2 regions of the Streptomyces sp. NPDC002958 genome follow, and region 2 is predicted to be linked to the other one. Evidence: riboswitches for the same ligand, from Rfam matches in the RefSeq annotation. Region 2 holds a riboswitch; the other holds the start of a gene.
The links. Region 2 has a riboswitch for S-adenosylmethionine ahead of ACZ3IC_RS07615 (aminotransferase class V-fold PLP-dependent enzyme). Riboswitches for the same ligand answer to the same signal wherever they lie in the genome.
Positions count from the first base shown of each region.

Region 1 (3,396 bases), on a different contig from region 2:
GCCGCCGCCCCGCTTCGCTTCGAGCGATCCGTCCGTCTCCAGGGTGTACGACACCGGGCCGCGGTTCGACGCGACGAGGACCTCGGCAGCGGACTGGTCAGGGGGCCGGGCGTCGGAGTGGGCGTCGGACTGGGCTTCGTGCTCGGAGACCATGTTGCGGAATCTAGCCCGATCACGAACCGCCCAAACGTGCGAAGTCAGGCCGCGCGGCGCGAAGCGTACTCCTCGATCTCGCGCATCGGAGGACGCTCCTCGGTGTCCACCGCATGGGTGCGCGGTACGAAGCCGTCCTCGCCGCGCTCGAACTGGGTGAGCGAGGGCCGTACCAAGTGGCCTCGGGACAGGCGGAGCTGAGCGGTCCGGTAGATCGCCGCCGCCATCCTGCCGAGCGCCTGCCCGTCCTGGTGGCGGTGTTTGCGCACCCCCACGTCGACCTGGGCCAGCGCGTCCAGACCCACCGTATGCAGCGCGTCGACCAGGAGGCCCAGTTCCACTCCGTATCCGACGGGGAAGGGCAGCCGTTCGAGCAGGGAGCGGCGCACCGCGTACTCGCCGCCCAGCGGCTGGACGAAACCGGCCAGTTGCGGCCAGTGCAGATTGAGCAGCGGACGGGCCACCAGCTCGGTGACGCGACCGCCCTGAGCTGCGGTTTCACCGAACGGGCGGTCATACATCGCCTTCACGAACCGCACGTCCGGGTCGGTCAGCAGCGGGCCGACGATGCCGGAGACGAAGTCCGCCGAGAAGTCCTTCAGGTCGGCGTCGATGAAGCAGACGATGTCACCGCCGGTCACCAGGAGCGACCGCCACAGCACCTCGCCCTTGCCGGGCACGGCGGGCATCCGCGGGAGTATCTCGTCCCGGTGCACCACCCGGGCGCCGGCCTCCCGCGCCACTTTCGCGGTGGCGTCCGTGGAACCGGAATCGATCACCACGAGTTCGTCGACCAGCTGGACCTTCTCCATCAGCTCGCGCCTGATCGTCGCGACGATCTCGCCGACCGTCGCCTCCTCATTCAGCGCGGGCAGTACGACGCTCACGCTCCCGCGCCGCGGGTCCTTGGCCTTGGCGGCCAGGAGGCGGTCCAGCGGGCGGTCGGCGGCTGACCAGGAACGCCTGGCCAGCCAGCGTTCGACCTCTTCCAGCACGGTCGATACTCCCTGTATGTGATCCATCTCGCGGTTCGGACGACTATCTCAACAGTCCGGTGCTTCGGTTACAGTCTTGAACAACGCGGACGGCCATCGCATGTCGGGGTCCGTCCGCTGATAAATGCCTGGATCGGTGATCCAGTGCCACAGCGCTCATCCAGAGGGACTGAGGGAACGGCCCGTTGAAGTCCCGGCAACCCTCCTGCCGACCGCGAGGTCACGGTGGGGAAGGTGCCAATTCCGTCTTGTGACGAAACGCGTCGCAAGGAAGATGAGGAGAAAGGGCCTCCGCCATCATGGCCGTGCAGACCGTTGCAGTAAGCACCAATTCTCCCGCCGAAGCTGTCGACCTCGGTCCCGCCGCGGCGCTTTCCTGCCGCGAGTGCGGCGAGCGTTTCGAACTCGGTCCCATTTTCGCCTGTGCGTCCTGTTTCGGGCCGCTCGAAGTGGCGTACGAGCTGCCGAGCGGCTCCCCGGACGAGCTGAAGAAGCGCATCGAGGCCGGACCCGACAACATCTGGCGTTACGCGCCGCTGCTGCCGGTCCCCGCCGATGTCGCGGACAAGCCCAACATCAACCCCGGCTTCACCAAGCTGGTCAAGGCCGACAACCTCGCCCGCGAACTGGGCGTCACCGGCGGCCTGTACGTCAAGGACGACTCCGGCAACCCGACGCACTCCTTCAAGGACCGTGTCGTCGCCATCGCTGTCGAGGCCGCCCGCGCCTTCGGCTTCACCACCCTCTCCTGCTCCTCCACCGGCAACCTCGCCGGTGCGGTGGGCGCGGCCGCTGCCCGCGCCGGCTTCCGCTCCTGCGTGTTCATCCCGCACGACCTGGAGCAGGGCAAGGTCGTCATGGCCGCGGTGTACGGCGGTGAACTGGTCGGCATCGAGGGCAACTACGACGACGTCAACCGCTTCTGCTCGGAGCTCATCGGCGACCCGCTCGGCGAGGGCTGGGGCTTCGTCAACGTCAATCTGCGCCCGTACTACGGCGAGGGCTCCAAGACCCTGGCGTACGAGATCTGCGAGCAGCTCGGCTGGCAGCTGCCCGACCAGATCGTCATCCCGATCGCGTCCGGCTCGCAGCTCACGAAGATCGACAAGGGCCTCCAGGAGCTGATCAAGCTCGGCCTCGTCGAGGACAAGCCGTACAAGATCTTCGGCGCCCAGGCCGAGGGCTGCTCCCCGGTCTCCACCGCCTTCAAGGCCGGTCTCGATGTCGTACGGCCCCAGAAGCCGAACACCATCGCCAAGTCGCTGGCGATCGGCAACCCGGCCGACGGCCCGTATGTCCTGGACATCGCCCGCCGCACCGGCGGGGCGGTCGAGGACGTCGACGACGAGCAGGTCGTCGACGCGATCAAGCTGCTGGCGCGTACCGAGGGCATCTTCGCGGAGACGGCCGGCGGGGTGACGGTCGGCGTGACGAAGAAGCTGATCGAGGCCGGTCTGCTCGACCCGGCGCTGACCACCGTCATCCTCAACACCGGTGACGGCCTCAAGACCCTGGACGCGGTGGCCGCCACCTCGCAGGCGACCGCGACGATCCGCCCGAGCCTGGACGCGTTCCGCGCCGCCGGCCTCGCTGCCTGCTGACCACCCGAGACCGAAGGAAGGCACACCATCATGAGCGTCAAGGTCCGCATCCCCACCATCCTCCGCACCTACACGGGCGGCCAGGCCGAGGTCCCGGCCGAGGGCTCGACGCTCTCCCAGGTCATCGAGTCCCTGGAGCGGAATCACCCGGGCATCGCCGCCCGTGTCCTGGACGACCAGGGCAAGTTGCGCCGGTTCGTGAACGTGTACGTCAACGACGACGACGTGCGCTTCGAGGGCGGCCTGGAGACGGCGACGCCGGACGGCGCCGGCATCTCGATCATCCCGGCCGTCGCGGGCGGCTGCTGACCCCGGCGCCGACCGCCGGTCGACTTCACGGCGATATCGGAATCGCCCCCTCTGCGAGAGAAGCGGAGGGGGCGATTCTGCAGGGTTGAGCGCGGTACAGTGTGGGAAGTCCCCCCAGCTGCCCGTGCCGCCCGCATATGAGAATGCGCCCGGCCGCGACAAGAAGCAGCCAAAGTGTTCGATCACCTTGCGCCATAAGTCACCTTTGCCCGGCCCGACTTGTCCTGGAATCTTATGAATTCCTCCTGTTCGGGCGTTCGGTGCTGCCCAGAATTCTCGTCCGATGGACCTGTTGCAGAGGGCAGTTGGGCAGATACATTCGGCCGCGGTCGACGCGT
Region 1 covers NZ_JBVHDS010000029.1:30,609-34,004, forward strand. Annotated here, with positions in the region: gene ACZ3IC_RS30135 (alpha,alpha-trehalose-phosphate synthase (UDP-forming)) at 1-153, opposite strand, end outside; gene ACZ3IC_RS30140 (glucosyl-3-phosphoglycerate synthase) at 198-1,148, opposite strand; SAM riboswitch class I at 1,302-1,429, shown strand; gene thrC (threonine synthase) at 1,448-2,749, shown strand; gene ACZ3IC_RS30150 (MoaD/ThiS family protein) at 2,780-3,058, shown strand.
Region 1: linked by a shared signal. The riboswitch ahead of thrC (threonine synthase) and the one ahead of ACZ3IC_RS07615 (aminotransferase class V-fold PLP-dependent enzyme) in region 2 are both predicted to bind S-adenosylmethionine.

Region 2 (3,396 bases):
GTGGCCAAGCACGACGATCTGGCGGATGTCATCCCCGGCCGGATCAGCAGGATCCCCGGCGTGGAGGCCACCGACACGCATGTGGCCTTCCGTACGTACTCGCAGCATGATCTGGAGGCCGCCTTCGCCATCGGTCTCGACGCGTAGGTACGCCCCTTGTTACGGCGTAGCACTTCTATTACGGCGTAGCACTTCGGCGGGGGACGGGCTCGGCTGCCGGTCCCCCGCCGAAGCGTTATGTGGCCGTCACAGCTGCGCCGCACCCCGGTCCGGGACGCAGCGGCCGTCCTCGGTACGGTACTTCCACCGGGCGCCCCTGCCCACCAGTTCCTTGACCGCGCGGACGAAGCGCTCGATGTGCTCATCCGGCGTACCGGCGCCGAAGCTCACCCGGATCGCGTTGAGCGAGCGTTCGCCCGGCTCGACCTCCGGCGCGCCGCACTCGCCGATTGCCTGTGGGTCGCCGCCCAGCAGGGTGCGGACCAGCGGGTGGGCGCAGAACAGTCCGTCGCGGACCCCGATGCCGTACTCGGCGGAGAGCGCGGCGGCGAAGTGCGAGCTGTTCCAGCCTTCCACCACGAAGGAGATGACGCCGACCCGCGGGGCGTCGTCGCCGAACAACGAGAGCACCTTGACCTCGGGGACGTCGGCGAGACCGGCCCGGACCGCGGTGACGAGGTGCTGCTCCCGGGCCACCAGGTTGTCGAAACCCGCCTCGGTGAGCGCCTTGCAGGCGGAGGCGATGGAGTACACACCGATGACGTTGGGGGAACCGGCCTCGTGGCGGGCGGCGGTGGAATGCCACTCGACGTCCACGCCGCCGTCGGCGCGACGGGCGACCTTGCGCGAGGCGCCGCCGCCGGCCAGGTACGGCTCGGCGCCCTGGAGCCAGTCGGCCCGGCCCGCGAGGACGCCCGAGCCGAACGGCGCGTACAGCTTGTGCCCGGAGAAGGCGACCCAGTCGACGTCCAGCTCGGCGATGTCGATGGGGTGGTGCGGGGCGAGCTGCGCGGCGTCCAGCACGATCCGGGCACCGTGCGCGTGTGCGGTGGCGGCCAGCTCCTTCACCGGCCACAGTTCGCCGGTGACGTTGGAGGCGCCGGTGACGCAGACCAGCGCGGGGCCGTGGGGGTCACGGTCCGCAAGTGCCCGCTCCAGCGTCTCGACGGCCTGGGCCGGGGTGCGCGGGGCGTTCAGATAGGTCACCTGGGCGTCGCGCCACGGCAGCAGCGAGGCGTGGTGCTCGGTCTCGTAGACGAAGACCTGGCAGTCGGCGGGAACGACGGCGGCCAGCAGGTTGAGGGAGTCGGTGGTCGAGCGGGTGAAGATCACCTGGTCGCCCTCCCGTCGCCCACCACCGCCCTTGCCCGACCGGGCTTCGCCCGGACCCCCTTCAAGGCGGCAGCCGAGGAACTTCGCGACGGTCGCGCGGCTGCTCTCGAAGAGGTCCGTGGAGAGCTGCGACAGGTACCCGGCACCGCGGTGGACGCTGCCGTAGTACGGGGCGTAGGCGGCGACGTCGTCCCAGACGCGCTGGAGGGCCGGGGCGCTGGCGGCGTAGTCGAGAGCGGCGTACGTGACCTCACCACCCGTGACCAGGGGAACCGTTACATCCGTTCCCAGAACGGGCAGAGGGGCACAAAGCGACTGGTCGGCGGCAGCGGTGAGGACAGACATGGCGAACTCCCGTAACAGGCAGGCGAATTGCATGCGCCGACGGATGGCGCGGCAGCGCAGCGGAGAGAAAAAGGGTGTGCGGAGGAGGGCTGAGAAGCCCTATCGCATTCGCGTGCTCACAAGAGACTCCCTGGGGACCAGGACCCCGGGGGTTGGCATTCACAGATGCCGAGGGGCCCGCGCTTGCCGCAGACCTCGCTGCCTGCGGCCTGGTCTTCACCCGGGGCACCCCGCCACGGACGGAGGGTTGCCGGACAGCGGGCCGGGGCCGTAGTCGCTGTCACTCATGACCTGCCCAGCATCTTGCCATACGTACGAAAACGCGCAAGGCGCAGTCCAAGATCCGGACCGCGCCCTGCGTCACATTCCGTCCGGTCAGGCGTTGCTGACCGCCACCCAGCGCTCCAGCGCCTGACGGGCCGCCCCCGAGTCGATGGACTCGGCGGCCTTCGCGATCCCGGCGGCGAGCTGCTCGTTCAGCGTGCCGTCCGTCGGGTCCAGCGCGACCAGGGCCGCCGCCGAGTTGAGCAGCACGGCCTCCCGCACGGGCCCCCGCTCGCCGGCCAGCACCCGGCGGGCCACATCCGCGTTGTACGAGGCGTCGGCGCCGCGCAACGCCTGTGGCGGCGCCAGCTCCAGACCGACGTCGCGCGGGTCGAACGCCTCCTCGCGCACCGATCCGTCCCGGACCACCCAGACCCGCGAGGTCGCGGTCGTCGTCAGCTCGTCCAGGCCGTCGTCGCCGCGGAAGACCAGCGCCGAATTGCCGCGCTCGGCAAGGACACCGGCGACGATGGGCGCCATCTTCAGGTCGGCGACGCCTATGGCCTGGGAGCGCACCTTGGCCGGGTTGGTGAGCGGCCCGAGGATGTTGAACGTGGTCTGGGCGCCGAGCTCCTTGCGGGCCCTGGCCGCGTACCGCAGCGCGGGGTGGAACTTCACCGCGAAGCAGAAGGTGATGCCCGCCTCCTCGGCGACCTCGACGACCCGCTGCGCGCTGAGCTCCAGATTGACGCCGAGCTTCTCCAGCACATCGGAGGAACCGCTCGCCGACGAGGAGGCCCGATTGCCGTGCTTGACGACCCTGGCGCCGGTGCCCGCGATGACGATCGCCGACATCGTGGAGATGTTGACCGTCTTGGCGAGGTCGCCGCCGGTGCCGACGATGTCGACCGTACGACCGGGTACGTGGATGGTGTTGGCGTGCTCGTACATCGCGCGCACCAGGCCGGACACCTCGTCGACCGTCTCGCCCTTGGCGCGCAGGGCCACCGCGAAACCGGCGATCTGCACATCGGTCGCCTCACCGCTCATGATGCGGTCCATCGCCCACGCGGTGTCGTCCGCGGTCAGGTCCTCGCCGCGCAGCAGGGGGTTCAGCACGCCGGGCCAGGAACGGTCCGCCACGCTGTCGCCGCCGACCGGGGTCACAACGTTCATGGTCCGCTCCTGGGGTCCACAGCCGATAAGGGATTCACCCCCACCCTATCGAGCGCAGGGGACAGCGAAGAGCCCCGTCCATCGGATCGGACGGGGCTCCTGCTGTGGCGATCAGTTCAAGCGATCAGTGGTGACCGTGGCCGCTGGTGATCTCCTTGTACTCCTCGGCGGTGGGCTTGGCGATCTGGTTGTTCTCGCCGTAGTAGCCCTTGCTGAGCCTGGCCCGCAGCTTCTGCAGTGCGGGCACCTTGCGCTCGACACCGTTCTCGTCGACCGTCG
Region 2 covers NZ_JBVHDS010000003.1:279,341-282,736, reverse strand. Annotated here, with positions in the region: gene ACZ3IC_RS07620 (Lrp/AsnC family transcriptional regulator) at 1-147, shown strand, start outside; gene ACZ3IC_RS07615 (aminotransferase class V-fold PLP-dependent enzyme) at 247-1,677, opposite strand; SAM riboswitch class IV at 1,852-1,969, opposite strand; gene trpD (anthranilate phosphoribosyltransferase) at 2,053-3,117, opposite strand; gene qcrB (cytochrome bc1 complex cytochrome b subunit) at 3,242-3,396, opposite strand, start outside.